DNA from 4 places in the Agathobaculum sp. LCP25S3_E8 genome. Region 3 is predicted to be linked to each of the others. Evidence: riboswitches for the same ligand, from Rfam matches in the RefSeq annotation. Region 3 holds a riboswitch; each other region holds the start of a gene.
What was found. A riboswitch is a leader RNA that binds a small molecule or an ion and turns the genes downstream of it on or off. The one in region 3 is predicted to bind FMN.

Region 1 (4,204 bases), on a different contig from region 3:
CCGAGGAACAGCATACGCCCCCGCCCATGCAGACTGTCCACCAGATTGACCACGGCGAGCAGCAACAATCCGTTATAGTCCAGATGCAGCGCCAAAAGCACGAGCAAGGCAACTCCCGGTTCCAACCAAAACACCATTCGGCCGTTTCCCAGCCTGCCGCGCCGATATGCAAAGTCGACCACGACAAACGCAAGTAAACTAAGCGCCGCAAAGGACACACTCCACGGAGCAGCCGGCAAAATGCTCAGCCCCTGCAAAAAGCTCACACCCTCGGCCCGCTGCACCGCACGCAGCGGCGTCAGCACAAAAACCGTACCGAGAAAAGCGCAGAGCGCCAGATTGATAAGCAACATCCCCTGCCGCAGCAGGGTCAGACTCTCATCTGTCTGCATCTCGCGATTGGCCGGTCCATCCGACATGCCAGCAGCCCCCTTTTCCCCGTTATGCCTTGTCTTTCTCCTGCAGCAGACAGCCGTTTTTTCTTTTCTGCTGTACTGCGTCGCAGAACGGGTTTCCTATGTATAAATTATAATATATATCCTGCACAAGGTCAAACAACATATCAGCGCATGCATAAAAACAGCAGGCAGCAAATCATATGTGCAGAACCCCTCCGGGAAAGAATCGTCATCCTGTTCAGAACCGGCAAAAAATCGTTTTCATGATTCCCCTAATATGATATGATAAAACAAGTAAGGGGGGCTGGCGATGAAATGGAGACGACTGTTTCTTGCTGTGTGCGGCATCGTGCTGACGGCATGGCTGTGCCTGACGCTGGGCGCATGGAAAGAACAGCAGGAAACACCGCTGCGGATCGGCGCGACCTATATGACAATGAACAACCCGTTTTACAGCGTCATTGACGAGGAGCTGCGGTTGATGATCGAAAGCCGCGGCGATATTCTGCTCACGCGCGACCCTGCACTCGATCAGGATAAACAAAATGACCAGATTCACGAACTGCTTGCAGGTGGAATTGATCTTCTTGTGATTAACCCGGTGGATTTTCAGCAGATTCGTCCTGCACTGGAGGAAGCGCGGGATGCAGACGTTCCGGTTGTGATTGTGGATTCACAGGTGAGTGACCCTTCGCTGGTTGCCTGCACGATCGCTTCGGACAATTACGGCGCGGGTGTATTATGCGCCGAACATCTGATGCGCACCCGTGATTCCGCACGCATCGCCCTACTGGAGCACCCGACCGCTCAGTCGGCGGTCGACCGCATTCAAGGATTTTGCGACACCATCGCCGCGCATCCACAGTATCAGATCGCTGGCCGCGCGAGCAGTGACGGTCAGCTGGAGCTTGCCATGCCGGCGCTGGACGGCCTGCTGGATGCCGACCCGACGATTGATGTGGTGATGGCGCTCAACGATCCGACAGCGTTAGGGGCGATGGCTGCGCTGGAGGAGCGGCATTTACTGGATCGCACGCTGGTTTACGGCGTAGACGGCGCTCCCGAAGCTAAAAATATGATTTTCGAAGGTGTGATGACAGCAACAGTCGCCCAGTCTCCCATTCAAATCGGGCAGACGACAGCGCAGGTCATATACCAGATTCTGTCCGACCAAGCCTACGAAAGCGAAATCATTGTGCCGGTCGAGTTGATTACAGCGGAAAACGTGGAACAGTTCGGCTCAGACGGTTGGCAATGAGAAGGGGTACAGGCAGTACAGCCCCAACCGGTATCTTCGCCGACCGGCCGAACGTTCGTTCATGATGCACAATATTTCTGCACAAAGATTGGTTTTTGGCCGGTTGACAGGGCAGGATTTTCTGCTATAATGGCTTTATAAAATGGTATATTCCTTTCTTCGGAAACGAGAGTATTCTCTACTGGCGGTCAAAGCCCGCGAGCGCAAGCTAACCCGGTGCAATCCCGGGGCCAACAGTCAGGTCTGGATGGGAGAAGAAAGCCGCCGGCATCACCGGCAGCTTCTCGTGCACGATGAAAGAACACGAAGCAGCCGGTATTGCATCCGTTGGATAGCAATCAACGGCTGCTTTACGATTTATCCGGCTTATTCGGTGGCAAGGAACCAAAAAGGAGGCCGTCATCATGGATAAACCGGTACAAAACGCAAACCCGCTGGAAACAGAGCCGATCTCCGCGCTGTTAGTGCGATATTCTATTCCCACAGCACTGACACTCATGGTCAACTATCTTTACAACATCGTTGATCAGATTTTTGTCGGGCAAGGCGTTGGCATCACCGGCATGACAGCTACCAACGTCGCGTTTCCGCTTATGATTCTGGTAAACGCAATTTCGCTGCTGCTGGGGGATGGGGCCGCGGCCAATATCAGTCTGTGCCTGGGCCGCAAGCAGCAGCAAACGGCAGATGCAACCATGTCGCACGCACTGACTTTAATTATCGGCAGCGGCATTCTTTGCGCGCTGGTGTTTGGCATCTTCGCCCCGCAGCTGGTGGTTCTGTGCGGCGTCACGGAAACCGCTTATACGCAGGCAGTCTCCTATCTGCGGGCGATCGCATGGGGCGTGCCGTTCCAGCTGATGTGCCCTGCGTTCACCGCCATCATCCGCGCGGACGGTGCCCCTCAGTACACCATGAAGTGTATGATTGTGGGCGCCGTTATCAACTTGATTCTGGATCCTATTTTCATTTTCCCACTACAAATGGGTGTCGTAGGAGCCGGTATTGCCACAGCGGTGGGACAGACAGCCGCCGGCTGTATGTGCCTCTTTTATCTGCGCCATATGCGTACCGTCCGCATTCGCAAATCCGCTCTGCGCCCCACGCCTGCATTGACCGGACGTATCGTGGCGTTAGGCTTTCCAAGCCTGCTGACGCAGACGATGATGGCACTGGTACAAATCACCATGAACAACCTGATGCGTCAGTACGGTGCATGGAGCGCCTTTGGCAGCGACATTGCCCTTTCGGTTTACGGCATGATGATGAAAGTATACCAAATCGCCCACTCGATGTTTGTGGGTGTCTCCTCCGCCGTACAGCCCATCAACGGCTTTAACTTCGGCGCCAAACACTACACGCGGGTACATCAGACATATCTGCTGGCCAGTCGGATTGCGCTCATCATTTCCGCTGTATGCTTTCTGGTCTTCATGGTACTCCCCCGGCAAATCGGTATGCTCTTTGTCTCGGATAATCCCCTGTATCTGGATTGCGCCGCCCACATTTTCCGGATTTATATGATGACCTTTTTCCTCTACGGTCTGCATATGACCACAGCATCCTTTTTTCAGAGCATCGACAAACCTGTACACTCGCTGATGATTCCTCTGGTACGGCAAGGGGTGTTTCTCATTCCGCTGGCGCTGCTGCTCTCCCGCAGTTTTGGTCTGGATGGTGCTTTATATGCCGTTCCCATTACAGATACGCTGGTTTTTTTGCTCAGCATTGCATTGGCGCTTACGGAGTTTCGTTCCTGGCGTAAAAGCGGATGGCTGTAAGCCACAGTATGAAAAAAACCTCCTGTCGCAGCATTGCTGCAACAGGAGGTTTCTTTTTACTCGTCAGAAAGACTTGCGCTTATCTGCATACTCAAGGTGAATAACGTGCTTTTATCCTCTATCAATGCGTGCTCTTGCGTCGGCTCGCGCCACCGGTGCGCAGCCATTCCTCATCAACCGGATCGATCACATTCACTTCGGTGGTCAGGAAAGTGCTCGCCATGGAAACCGCGTTTTGCAGCGCCAGACGCACCACTTTGGTCGAATCCATAATACCGGCTTCAATCATGTTGACATAAGTATGCGTGCAGACATCCATTCCCATTCCGGGCTCCAGCCGTCGAATCTCTGTCACAACGGAATCGCCGTCTCCGCCGGCATTTTCCACAATCTGAGCAGCCGGCTTGGTCAACGCAGTGCAGATGATCTGCGCGCCGACCTTTTCGTCCCCCGTGAGCTGCGCCGCATATGCCTCAACCTGTGTGCAGGCATCGCAGTAGGCCACGCCGCCGCCGACCACAACGCCTTCCTCCAGCGCAGCGCGGGTGACATTCAGCGCGTCTTCCACGCGATGCTTTTTCTCCTTCAGCTCCAGCTCGGTCGCTGCGCCAACATGGATCAGGCCCACGCCGCCTGCCAGCTTGCCCAAACGCTCACGAGCGCGATCCACCGCGAACTCATCCTTCGCCTGTGCCAGCATGCGCCGGAGCATCTCGATTCGGCTGTCAATTTCGTCACGATTGCCCGCGCCCCCGACGATCAGCGTG
Region 2 (4,204 bases), on a different contig from region 3:
TCCATAGTGATGCTGCTTGAAGTGGATTTTTCAGCCGGTGCATACGGTGCAAGCAGCTTTTCAACATATTTCCCGATAACGTCGCACTCTAAATTGACCGTCTCGCCCGGCTTTTTGTCCAGCAGGATGGTCTGTGCGCCTGTGTGCGAGATGATGGATACGGAGAAACCGGTTTGGTCCACCGCTGCGACCGTCAGACTTACGCCGTCAATTGCAATCGAGCCTTTTTCCACGATATATCGCAGCAGGGAAGCAGAGGTGTTCACGGTCACCCAGACTGCGTTATCCTCGCGCTTTTGGGATGCAATTGTGCCGGTGCCGTCAATGTGACCGGATACGATATGTCCGCCGAAACGCCCATTCATGGGCATTGCGCGTTCCAGATTGACCGGTGAGCCGCTTTGCAGTGCGCCGAGGCTGGAGCGCCGCAGCGACTCAGCCATGACGTCCGCGCTGAAGCTGTCCGCTGTCATCGCAACAACGGTCAGACACACGCCGTTGGTGGCGATGCTGTCGCCGAGCTTGGTGCCTTCCAGCACGGTTTTTGCCGCGATAGTAAGTCTTGCGCCTGCGGCGCCGCGTTCAATACGGCGTACGGTGCCGATTTCTTCGATGATGCCGGTAAACATATTACAGCACCCCCTCAAGCAGGATGTCCGTACCCAGCGGCGTGACGGTTACGTTTTTGAGTGTCAAAGCGTCCGCCATACGGGCGAAACCTGCGCCACCAAGCGGCGTTTTGGCGGTACTGCCGCCAATCAGTTTGGGTGCGATGTACGCCTGCACCTTATGAACAATGCCTGTCTCGAGCGCTGCAAACGCAAGTTCTGCGCCGCCTTCCAGCAGGATGCTGTCCAACCCGCGTGCGCCAAGCTGCCGCATCAGGTCGTTTAGGTCCACTTTGCCGTTTTGGGCGTTACATAGCAATAGGTGTGCGCCCGCTTTTTTGAGTGCCGTGGCGCGCTCGTTCCATTCGGTCACGGCGATGACTGTGTCGATTTCGTGCGCGGTGCGGACAAGTTGGGAGTCCAGCGGCGTGCGCGCGTGACTGTCACAGACAATGCGGCATGGGTTGTGTCCGCCCTCGATGCGGCAAGTGAGCAATGGGTCGTCTGCCAGCACGGTGCCGACGCCAACCATGATGCCGGACAGGCGTGCGCGTGTCTCGTGTACGTGATGGCGGGCGGCTTCGTCCGTTACCCAGCGGCTGTCACCGGTGTACGCGGCAATTTTGCCGTCCAGCGTCATGGCGTATTTGAGTACAACATACGGGGTTTTGCTTGTGATAAAGTGGAAGAATACCTCGTTGAGCTGGCGGCACTCGTTTTCGCAGATGCCGGTTTCGACAGGAATGCCTGCGTCCCGCAGAATCTGTGCGCCCTTGCCGGCAACAAGCGGATTTGCGTCCAGACAGCCGACGAATACACGTCCAATGTGCTTTTCGAGAATGGCCTCTGTGCAGGGAGGGGTGCGGCCCCAGTGGCAGCATGGCTCAAGCGTGACGTATAGGTCTGCGCCTGCCGGGTCCTCGGTGCAGTTTTTCAGCGCGTTGCGCTCGGCGTGCAGGCCACCGCAGTATTCATGCCAGCCTTCGCCGATGATGCGTCCGTTTTTAACGATGACGCAGCCAACCATCGGGTTGGGGCTGACATGTCCTGCGCCGCGTTTGGCCAGATCGAGTGCGCGGCGCATGTAAGTTTCCGTTTGGTTTTGCAATCGGATCACCTCGTCAGAACAGCCTGTACGGGCTGTAAAATGAAAAAACGCCCCGAAAGCAGAGGCTTCGGGGCGAAACGCCATAAAAACAAAAAATCTGAAACACAAAATGCGTTTCAGAACAGCAAATAAGCGAAAACGGAGCAAAAGCCGTTTTTCGCACATTCTTCTTTCATCCAGACTATACTGTCGGCTTCGGAGTTTCACCGAATCATGCATTCGCTTTGAAAAAGCGTCCGCTCGCGGGCTGTACCGCCGGTAGGGAATTGCACCCTGCCCTGAAGAATCCTGATATTCGGTTTTAGCACAGCAGTCAAATGCTTTGCTGAACACAGTATATACCCGCAAAAGCAAGAATGCAAGCATTTTATGAAAAAATATGCAGAGGCGGCCAAAGCCGCCTCTGCAGTTGGGAAGAGTATAAGGAAAAGAGAAAAGAATGTGGCTGTCTACATTCTTATCATAGCGTAGTCGTATCAAATCTGAAGCAAAAGAAAATCAAATTTGTGCAAAAAAACAGAACAATGATGGGGAGCCGGTAAACCGGAAAAGAACGCTTGTGAGACAGGCGGGAACGTGTTATAATATTTCCATATTGCTATTATGGAACAGATAAGGAGCTTTCGGGGTGAAAAATCGCGAGCAAATTCGTAATTTCTCCATTATCGCGCACATTGACCACGGTAAGTCTACACTTGCCGATCGCCTGCTTGAGCAGTGCAAAGCGGTATCCCAGCGCGAGATGGAGGAGCAGTTACTCGACAATATGGATCTGGAGCGCGAACGCGGCATCACGATTAAGGCGCGCGCTGTGCGCATGGAATATGAGGCGGATGACGGCAAAACCTATGAGATGAACCTCATCGACACGCCGGGGCATGTTGACTTCAATTATGAGGTCTCCCGCTCACTGGCTGCGTGCGAAGGCGCGCTGCTGGTTGTGGACGCGGCGCAGGGTATCGAGGCGCAGACGCTGGGCAACACCTATCTTGCGATTGACGCGGGGTTGGAGGTTGTGCCGGTTATCAATAAGATTGACCTGCCGGCTGCGGATGCGCCGCGCGTCAAGCAGGAAATTGAGGATATCATCGGCATCCCGGCTGAGGACAGCCCGGAGATTTCTGCAAAAATGAATATCAACATCCATTCCGTGCTGGAGCGCATCGTGTCGGACATCCCTGCGCCGACGGGCGATCCGGACGCGCTGCTGCGCGCACTGATATTCGACAGCCAGTACGACCCCTATAAAGGGGTTATCGTCTACATGCGTCTGATGGAGGGGTGTATCCGTCCGGGCATGAAAGTCAAGATGATGGCAACCGGAGCGACGTTTCAGGTACTCGAATGCGGCTATATGCTGCCGCTCGGACTGTCCCCGCAGCAGGAGCTGTGCGCGGGTGAGGTCGGTTACTTTACCGCATCCATCAAGACTGTATCCGACACTCGCGTCGGCGACACGGTCACCGAGGCTGAACGCCCGACGGCGGAGGCTCTGCCGGGTTATCGTCCTGCGCGGCCCATGGTGTTCTGCGGTATTTATACCGAGGACGGCTCCAAATATCCCGACCTGCGGGATGCGCTGGAGAAATTGCAGCTCAACGACGCGGCGTTGTCCTTCGAGCCGGAAAGCTCGGTGGCGCTGGGATTTGGTTTCCGCTGCGGTTTCCTAGGCATGCTGCACATGGAGGTTATTCAGGAGCGACTGGAGCGTGAGTTTGACCTCGATTTGGTCACGACACTGCCGAGCGTGGTTTATGAAATTGTCAAGACCGACGGCACGGTCGTCCAGTGCGACAATCCGCATGATTATCCCGATCCGGGTCTCATCGAAGAGGCGCGTGAGCCATTTGTCAAGGCGACCATCATGACGCCGCAGGAATATGTCGGCAACATCATGCCGATGTGTCAGGAGCGACGCGGCGTATTTAAGGATATGCAGTATCTGGATGCCAATCTGGTAGAGCTGCATTACGAAATGCCGATAAACGAAATTATTTACGACTTTTTCGACGCACTTAAGGCACGTACTCGCGGCTACGCTTCGCTGGACTACGAGTTCCTCGATTACCGACCGAGCGATTTGGTTAAGGTGGATATGCTGCTCAACGGTGACCAGGTAGATGCACTTTCGTTTATTGTGCACCGTGAAAAGGCATACGGCCGTGCGCGCCGTATCTGCGAAAAGCTCAAGGAGAATATCCCGCGTCAGCTGTTCGAGGTGCCGATTCAGGCGGCAATCGGCGGCAAGGTCATCGCACGCGAGACAGTCAAGGCGATGCGCAAGGATGTGCTGGCTAAGTGCTACGGCGGCGACATCACGCGAAAGAAAAAGCTGTTGGAAAAACAAAAGGAAGGTAAGAAAAAGATGCGTTCGCTCGGCACGGTGCAGATTCCGACCGAAGCGTTCATGGCGGTCTTGAAGCTGGATGAGGAATCATGAGCAAATTCAGTTATAATAATCGGCCTTTGGGGTTGTATCTGCACATTC
Region 3 (4,204 bases):
CCTGCAATGTCGGAAAAGAAACTCATCATCGTGACAGATTTTGATTTGTTCAAACCGCCAGCGGGTTTCTCTGATGTGCTGCCCGCATTACTGGAAGATTTACCAGACTATGTTTGTCTGGTGTTCTACTATGATATTTTGGATGGTAAACCAGACAAACGAACAAAGTTATATAAGACGCTGCAAAAGGTCGCTTGTTTTGTGGAGTTTACTCACATGGAAGAGCGTGAACTGGTTGCGTGGTTGGAGCGACGCGCCCGTGCGCTTGGTTGTGCCATCTCACCGGAGGATGCGTCGTACATGATTTTCCTTTGTGGGAATTCTATGACCAATTTGGCGGGAGAGATAGAAAAGGCTGCAGCTCACACCACTACGGGGGAAATCAAAAAATACAACATTGATGCAGTCTGCTCACCGATTTTAGATGCTGTGGTTTTTGATTTGACCGATGCTATAACAGCAGGAAAATTTGAACGCGCAGTGTCTTTAGTAGGTGATTTGATTGCACAGAAGAACAATGAAGTGATGATTTTTACGACAATCACACGCCATATTCAGCGTTTATATGCGGCGAAGCTGTGCGCGGAAGCGCGTGGAGGAGAAAAACAGCTGATGGACATGATTGGCTCTAAATCTCCATATTACGCCAAGCAGTTACAAAACGCAGCACGACGTGTATCCCTAAAATGGCTGCGTCAGGTTGCTTCTCTGTGCGCACAAACCGATGCTGCGCTAAAGGGCAGCGCGGTGGATCGCCAAAAGCAGATTGAATTAACGCTGTTGTCTATGGCATCCGCATTGAGGGAGGGCTAATGTGATACGAGTTCGTGAAGCAATTGTAGTAGAAGGACGCTACGACGTGAATACGGTCCGTCAGGTTGTGGATGCAGTTGTGCTGGAAAGCGGGGGCTTTCGGATTTTTCATGATAAGGACCAGCTCCGCTTACTGCGAAAAATTGCGTTATCACGTGGCTTAATTGTGTTGACGGATAGCGATGGGGCTGGTTTTGTCATTCGCAATTATATAAAAGGAGCATTACCGCCTGGAAGCGTGAAGCAAGCATATATTCCGGACGTTGTCGGCAAGGAGCGACGCAAACGTCATGGTTCAAAGGAAGGAAAGCTTGGGGTAGAAGGGATGCGCCCAGAGGTCATTTTGGAGGCGTTGCGTCGTGCCGGCGCTACTTTTGAGGACGAAGCATACTCTTCCGCACAGGATAAAAAGCCAATCAGCAAGGCAGATTTTTTTGCATGGGGATTATCCGGTCAACCGAACAGCGTAAAACGTCGTACAGAAGTGCTCAAAGCGTTGGATTTACCATCCCATATGACGGCCAATGCGCTATTGGAATTTATCAATGCAGTTTCTTGCCGGGCTGAAATGGAAGAGATCATTGATAGAATATCAGTAGGGGATTGACAAGTATGGCAGATAAGCCTATAATAATATCATAAATAAATAGTTCTGTTTCAGGGCGGAGTGAAAGTCTCCACCGGCAGTATACGGACGGTTTGTCCGATAGTCTGCGAGCCGAAAGGCATGATGGGTGTAAATCCCAACCGACGGTTATAGTCCGGATGAAAGAAACAGGTGTATTTCGGTACGTCTGCATGCCCTTGGATTGTTCCAAGGGCTTTTTGTTACCCAAACAAACAGAACTCCTTGCAAAGGAGAAGATAGTCATGACGAAAACCAGTAAAATTACGTATACCGCAGTATTTGCGGCCATCGCTACCGTTTTGATGTATTTTGAATTTCCGATTCCGTTCATGCCGCCGTTTCTGAAGGTGGATCTGTCGGGGGCCGTTGTTTTGATTGGAGCATTCATCTTTGGCATTGGTCCGGCTATTACGATGATAGGTATCAAAGATCTGATCCATTTGACACAGAGCCAAACTGCAGGATCGGGTGAATTGGCAGATTTTTTGATGTTGTCAACGTTGGTTGTCATTGCGGTACTTATTTATCGTGCGCATAAGTCCAGAAAAATGGCGGCTGTAGGGTGTCTGTGCGGTTCTGTCGCCATGGCCGGCATGGGCATGCTGACAAATTACTGCTTGATTATTCCGTTTTATGTCAATGGAATGGGGTGGAATCTAGATGCTATTTTTGATATGTGCCGAGCGGTCAACCCCGCAATCAATGGAATGGGTGCCTACCTTTTGTTGGGAATTTTGCCGTTTAATCTGATTAAAGGTGTTATTTTAACGATTATAACTATGGTTGCCTATAAGAAACTGAGTGTTTTCATCAAATCAAAGCAAATAGCAATTCATATGCGGCAAAAAGCCAACTAAAAACTAAACAAATGGGGGACATGGACGGAAAACGTTTATGTCCCTTTGTTTTTATGCTGGAGGTTGTAATGGATAGAAGAAAAAGATGGATACATGCATTTGTGCTGTGCGCGATTGGTATTGGAATTGCGGGTTTGCAGTGTGGTTTGGTGACACGAAATTATACACTGGAAACTGAAAAATTGAAGGAAGGGCAGGGAATGCGTCTTTTGATGCTTTCCGATTTGCACAGCTGCATTTATGGAGAGAACCAATGTCAGTTGATGGAGCGAATTATCCGCGAACAACCGGACTGCATCTTGCTGTGTGGAGATATCGTAGATGATAAGATTCCTCGCGACGGAGCAGAACAATTATTGCAGCAAATCACTCAAATTGCACCTTGCTATTATGTGTCGGGCAATCATGAATTCTGGAGCGGTCAAGCGGAAGATATCTTTGATATGATTGAGCAATATGGTGTTCACGTTCTGCGTAACGACCAAGAAACCGTAACTATAAATGAAGTCAGTTTCATACTGTGCGGTGTGGATGATCCTGCCTCAACAGGGACTCAACAGGCTCGTTCATACGGAGAATCGGAAGAATATCGACGTACTTTATCACAGTTCCAAAATCTGGACGAAAAGCAGTTGTGTGTGTTGCTGGCGCATCGACCTGAATATATCACAGAGTATGCAAAGTATCCGTTTGACTTGGTATTGTGCGGACATGCGCATGGCGGTCAATGGCGCATCCCATATCTGCTCAACGGTTTGATTGCACCCAATCAGGGATTTTTCCCGAAATATGCTGGTGGCCAATACACCTGTGGCAGTATGACTGAAATCGTAGGTCGCGGTTTGGCACGTGATTGGAAGCCGCGATTGTTCAATCCACCGGAAATTGTAGTGGTTGATTTGAGTGGTACAGGAGAGTAAATAGCCTTCTAAATTCAATATATATAATTATACAAAAGAAAAGTTTTGTATAATTAAGGGGATGGTAAATCCCAAAAAACGAATTAGAAACTCCGGATACATTCCAACGCTGGCGTATCCGGAGTTTCTTCATTGCCATGTCACTCTAATTGGATGATTGTACAATAGCCGCACGATTTCACTGGTATTGTAAGCGCCTGTCAAATCGTTTTGTAGGCTGCTTTGATATTGTGCCCAAAGTTGCAATCCGTTTCGATCACAGACAACTACATCAAAACCTGTCTGCATCATTCCACTATAGCGATCATAACTTTCACCCGCCAATGCCAGCTTACCATCCTGGTAATCTATCGCACTGCTGTCTATGTTCCTCGGCAGATATTGATAATCCAATGTATTGGTTGTTTGCATATCAATATGGAATTTTCCATCTTTGTCTGGCAGCAATACCGTTGCGGTTTTGTCAATAATGGTAACGATAAAATTTTTGCTTTCTGGCAACAAGTACAGCAATCCGCTTCCGTTTTGTGTTGCTTGAAGTACTAGCCGTTGTATCTGCTGCATGGTATCCATCGAAATCACAGTTAAGTAGTATACATTATTTTCTCGCGTGTACAAAAGTAATGTTTTCCCATCCGACCACTGACACAGGTCAAGAAACTCCTCTTTTGGGTCAATCGGATACACAAGCTGCAGACTGTCAAGATGCAAACGGCCATTTTCTAGTGTTTGTATTGCATTTCCTTGATGCTGCACTTTTCCTGCTGTGTAATTCATCGCATAAATTCCATATCCCCCCGGAATCAGGCTGGTATCCACGATATGGTTTTGGTTTGTACGATTATTGAAAGAAAAATAAATGGTTTCCGGTGTAACAATTCCTTGTGTATAAAAATTGAACTGCTCACCTTCGTTCGAATTCGTACCTGATGAGTAAACCATCCCAGCGCTGTCTTTTTCCAATGAAATTGTGAGTTTCTCGTTCG
Region 4 (4,204 bases), on a different contig from region 3:
GGAAAGGGACGAGCTGGAAAGCGAAACTCAAAGTTACCATTGATGCTGCCATCCCGCAGGCCAAAGGCTTTGACGATTTCCTGCGGCTCATGCAGGCGCAGGGCTATGAGCTCAAACCGGGCAAATTTATTTCGTTCCGCGCTCCCGGACAGGAACGCTTTACCCGCTGTAAGACGCTGGGGGAAGCCTACACCGAGGAAGCTATTAAAGAGCGTATCAAAGGCTGCGTTATCACCAGAGTGCCCAAAGAGCGTAAGGGAATTTCTCTGCGGATTGATCTGGAAAACAGCATCAAGGCCCAGCAATCGGCGGGTTATGAGAAGTGGGCGAAGCTCCACAACTTGAAGCAGGCCGCAATGACACTGAACTTCCTGACAGAACATGGGATAGACACTTACCCGGATTTGGAAAGCAAGGTGGCCGAGATCACCGCCGCCAGCGACGAGGCCGCCGCTGCCCTGAAAGCTGCGGAACATCGGCTTGCAGATATGGCGGTGCTGATAAAGAACGTCACCACCTACAAGCAGCTCCGGCCCGTGGCGCTGGAATATCGCAAGGCAGCGGACAAGGGCAAATTCCGGCGTGAGCATGAAAGCACGTTGATTTTATATGAAGCTGCGGCAAAGACCCTAAAGGAACAGGGCGTGAAAAAACTCCCTGATCTTTATGCCCTGAAAGCTGGTTACAAGCGGCTGGCCGAGGAAAAAGAACGGCTGTATGAACGGTACGGCGAAGCGAAAAAGCAGATGCAGGAATACGGCATCATCAAGCAGAATGTGGACGGCATTTTGCGGGTGACGCTGGGAAAGGAGTGGACACAAGAGCTATGAGCATACCGAGAATGAATTACCCTCAATATCGCAAGGCCCGGAAGCTGACGCATGAGTGCTGCAACTACTGTGACGGAAACTGCCTCTTGCTGGACGACGGCGAGGAATGTGTGTGCGTCCAGAGCATTTCCTATTCGCTGCTGTGCCGGTGGTTTCGTGCCGCTGTTCTCCCGCTGGATGCGACCCTGTGTGCCGAGATCACCAAAGACCGGGACGAGGTGAAACCCTGCTCCGAGTGCGGCGCTGCATTTATGCCGAAGTCCAACCGGGCCAAATACTGTCCATCCTGTGCCAAACGGATGCGCCGCCGCAAAGAGGCAGAACGACAGCGGAAAAGATATTGGAAATCCATAAGAATTGATGCCTAATAGCGATATTGAAAATACAATCCGGCAAAGGCGACTTTACTTCGTCCCTACCGGATTGTATTTGTAGCCATACCCGGCTACGGTTTTTATGAATGTCAGTCCCTTTACAATGGTGGCAGTCTTTTTCCTGATTTGAAATACTGTGTTTTCTACCGCATGGCAGTATCCATTTGACGGTTCATGCCACACGGCCTGATATATTTCTTCTTTTGTAAATGTAACTTCTGGATTGGAGTATAACATATACAAAACATCAAACTCTTTTGTAGACAAAAATACTTCTTTCCCATCTACCTTAACAAGATGCTTTTTGATGTCTATGGTAAGCCGGGAGGAAGAATAGTCTATTCCCCAAAATTCCTGCACAGAGAGGCAGTCTAATCTGATCTGCTCCAATAGCAGTGATAAATTGTCAAATTTCATGGGGTTACGAAGTTTTTCAAATAATTGTATTTCAATTTTACTACCATACAAATCACGGCTAAAATTCAAAATATGAGTTTCTACCGATATATCTGTATCGTTATCCACCGTGGGGCGTGTTCCAATATGTGTAATTCCATAATAAATTTGATTGTCCAGAAAAATGCGTGTGATATACACACCGTTCTCTGGCAGTTGCTTTTCATTTTCAACTTTCAAATTGGCTGTTGGGGTTCCAACCAGCTTACCAATTCCTCGGCCATGAATGACTATACCAAAAGATGTGTAGATAGGTTTTCTGTTCATAGAAGTTCCTCAAATTATTTCGTTCATAGATAAAATCAACAAAACACAGGTAACAATAATTGCGATTGCCAACAGGATAAGCCCCGATGGCCTCCCTTTAGTCTTATTTGATGTAGTAACGATATATCCGCTTTTTCTTAATGATGTTATTACAGGCTTATAAAGCAAAAATGTAAACCCTGCATTAAGCCCCGCCTTTAATGCGTTGAAAGGCAGAAAGGCTGGAAGCAATAATTGAACAACCGCTTCACGCGGATAACCCATATAAAGAGGTGTGATAAGATAATTCCATAACAGCATAACACAAATCATTGTCAGACTACCAACCACTAAACCCATTACTGCGCCGGAAAGAGTGTGTTTTTTCTTATAAATGATTGCTGCTGTGCAAGCAAAAGAACAGGTGGAAATAATATTCATAATACACCCCAAAATGCCTGTCTCACTAACTGACAACATTTCAATTACAGACACAATAACGGAAACAATACAAGATGTCAGCGGCCCCCATATCAAACCGCCTAATGTGATGATAACATCTTTGGGGTCATACTTTAAGAACAGGACAACCGGGACACGGCCCACCACCATAGCGACATAAGCGATTGCGCTCAACATTGCAAGCGTTGTGATATTTTTTACTTTATTCATTTCGTTTCCTCCGAAAAAAATTGGCACCTGAAAGGTGATGCCTTTCAAGCGCCTATTTTGATAAAGTAAAAGAACCAGCGATAAAAATATCGAACAATTTCTTTATCTTCTCCTATCCAGACTATACTGTTGGTTTTGGAATTGCACCAAATCATGCGTCAAACGCTTGCGGACTTTACCGCCAATCGGGAATTACACCCTGCCCCGAAGACATCTTTATTCAGTTGTCAAAGTGATTTTACATCTCACATTCTAATCTGACAATATGTTTAAACGATTTCGGAATTTTTTCGGAAATCTTGCGGCATACGCAAAACGAATACGTCAGCGGAAAAGATACTGGCAGTCTACGCATTTAGGGCCTTAAAACGCCCGGTATTCCGGGGCTTTTCCGGCATGGTCGGTGAGGTGGTGGGAGGATTTATCATATACCCGCCGAAACGCTGTTCTAAATGCGTAGGAAAATCTTTCCGCCGCTGGTTTTCCTGCCGGTTCTGTGGTATGCTGGAATAAGACAAAAAACGACAGGAGTTGACACGATGGCCGAACAGGAAATGTTGCTGGACATTGATACCATCAAGGCCGCCGTCGCCGGTGAGAAGTGGGCCAAAGAAAAGGTGATCCAACACTACACCCCTATGATCGACGTGCTGGCCGTTGACGAAGATATGAAGCAGCACCTTATTCTGAAACTGCTGGAAGAACTGCCACACTTCCCGATGGGGCAGGCATAAAGAAAAAGAACGCCGGACGCAGAGGCACACAGCCCCCGCGCCCGGCGCTTTGCGATGCTTAGATCACTCTTACACTTTATATTTCATATTGTATTGCTCTAAAACCACATTGATGATATACTAAGAAAAGAATATCAAGTGTGTATCTACAAGTTAAAAGAAAGGGAAAAATATACTATGCTCAAATCAATTATAACATTGATAGTTACCCTTATTGTAGGAGTTGTATTCATGGCAATAGGAAATGATTTCCTTAATGGATCTACTGATCTCGGTGTGATTGTAGCCGTTGCCGTAGCGGGGGCCTTGGTTGTGTTTTTTAATGGACAGAAAGGAAAATGAAAGGTACGATTACAAAATAGGATTTTTGATGTGGAGAGCTGATTATGGAGAATATATTTGATAAGTTCAAGAAATTAAATTTAGACACCTCGCCCATAGGTCTATCAATCGAATTGAGAGAACCATTTTTTTGTACGCCGATTGGAGCCCAAATTATTGGGTGGGATAATGGAATACATTATTGCTTTATCAAGGGATTTAAGGAGATTGTTTTTTGCGTAAATCCAGAAACGTGCTGTAATTATTATGTTTATCCACTTGCTAAAGATTTTACAGATTTTTTAAGGTTGCTTCTTTCTCTGAAAACAACAAATGCAATTCAACAAGTAGTGTGGATGGATAAAGATGCTTTTGAAAACTTTATGAATGATCCTGATGAAGTTAGATATACAAGTAGTGAGCCAGTGCAAAGCATACTTCAAAATATTTCCTCTAATTTAGAGGTTGAACCGATAGAAAATCCATTTGATTATATCAAAAAACTCCAAAAGGATTTTCCGTATAAAGAGATAAAGTTTACAGATGAATTTTATAATATAACTGGTTTAAC

Region 1: linked by a shared signal. The riboswitch ahead of ACTQ34_RS04145 (MATE family efflux transporter) and the one ahead of ACTQ34_RS05450 (ECF transporter S component) in region 3 are both predicted to bind FMN.
Region 2: linked by a shared signal. The riboswitch ahead of ribD (bifunctional diaminohydroxyphosphoribosylaminopyrimidine deaminase/5-amino-6-(5-phosphoribosylamino)uracil reductase RibD) and the one ahead of ACTQ34_RS05450 (ECF transporter S component) in region 3 are both predicted to bind FMN.
Region 4: linked by a shared signal. The riboswitch ahead of ACTQ34_RS00450 (ECF transporter S component) and the one ahead of ACTQ34_RS05450 (ECF transporter S component) in region 3 are both predicted to bind FMN.

The regions. Positions count from the first base shown of each region.
Region 1 is NZ_JBQKJR010000006.1:89,275-93,478, forward strand. Features, by position in the region: gene ACTQ34_RS04135 (sensor histidine kinase) at 1-419, opposite strand, end outside; gene ACTQ34_RS04140 (sugar ABC transporter substrate-binding protein) at 709-1,656, shown strand; FMN riboswitch at 1,808-1,919, shown strand; gene ACTQ34_RS04145 (MATE family efflux transporter) at 2,061-3,437, shown strand; gene groL (chaperonin GroEL) at 3,559-4,204, opposite strand, start outside.
Region 2 is NZ_JBQKJR010000062.1:7,998-12,201, reverse strand. Features, by position in the region: gene ACTQ34_RS15220 (riboflavin synthase) at 1-629, opposite strand, end outside; gene ribD (bifunctional diaminohydroxyphosphoribosylaminopyrimidine deaminase/5-amino-6-(5-phosphoribosylamino)uracil reductase RibD) at 631-1,692, opposite strand; FMN riboswitch at 1,877-2,006, opposite strand; gene lepA (translation elongation factor 4) at 2,345-4,156, shown strand; gene hemW (radical SAM family heme chaperone HemW) at 4,153-4,204, shown strand, end outside.
Region 3 is NZ_JBQKJR010000009.1:74,586-78,789, forward strand. Features, by position in the region: gene holA (DNA polymerase III subunit delta) at 1-813, shown strand, start outside; gene ACTQ34_RS05445 (toprim domain-containing protein) at 815-1,420, shown strand; FMN riboswitch at 1,463-1,594, shown strand; gene ACTQ34_RS05450 (ECF transporter S component) at 1,684-2,298, shown strand; gene ACTQ34_RS05455 (metallophosphoesterase) at 2,319-3,218, shown strand; gene ACTQ34_RS05460 (hypothetical protein) at 3,348-4,204, opposite strand, start outside.
Region 4 is NZ_JBQKJR010000001.1:74,903-79,106, forward strand. Features, by position in the region: gene ACTQ34_RS00435 (relaxase/mobilization nuclease domain-containing protein) at 1-830, shown strand, start outside; gene ACTQ34_RS00440 (cysteine-rich VLP domain-containing protein) at 827-1,198, shown strand; gene ACTQ34_RS00445 (riboflavin kinase) at 1,235-1,927, opposite strand; gene ACTQ34_RS00450 (ECF transporter S component) at 1,937-2,578, opposite strand; FMN riboswitch at 2,679-2,794, opposite strand; gene ACTQ34_RS00455 (helix-turn-helix domain-containing protein) at 3,118-3,312, shown strand; gene ACTQ34_RS00460 (hypothetical protein) at 3,699-4,204, shown strand, end outside.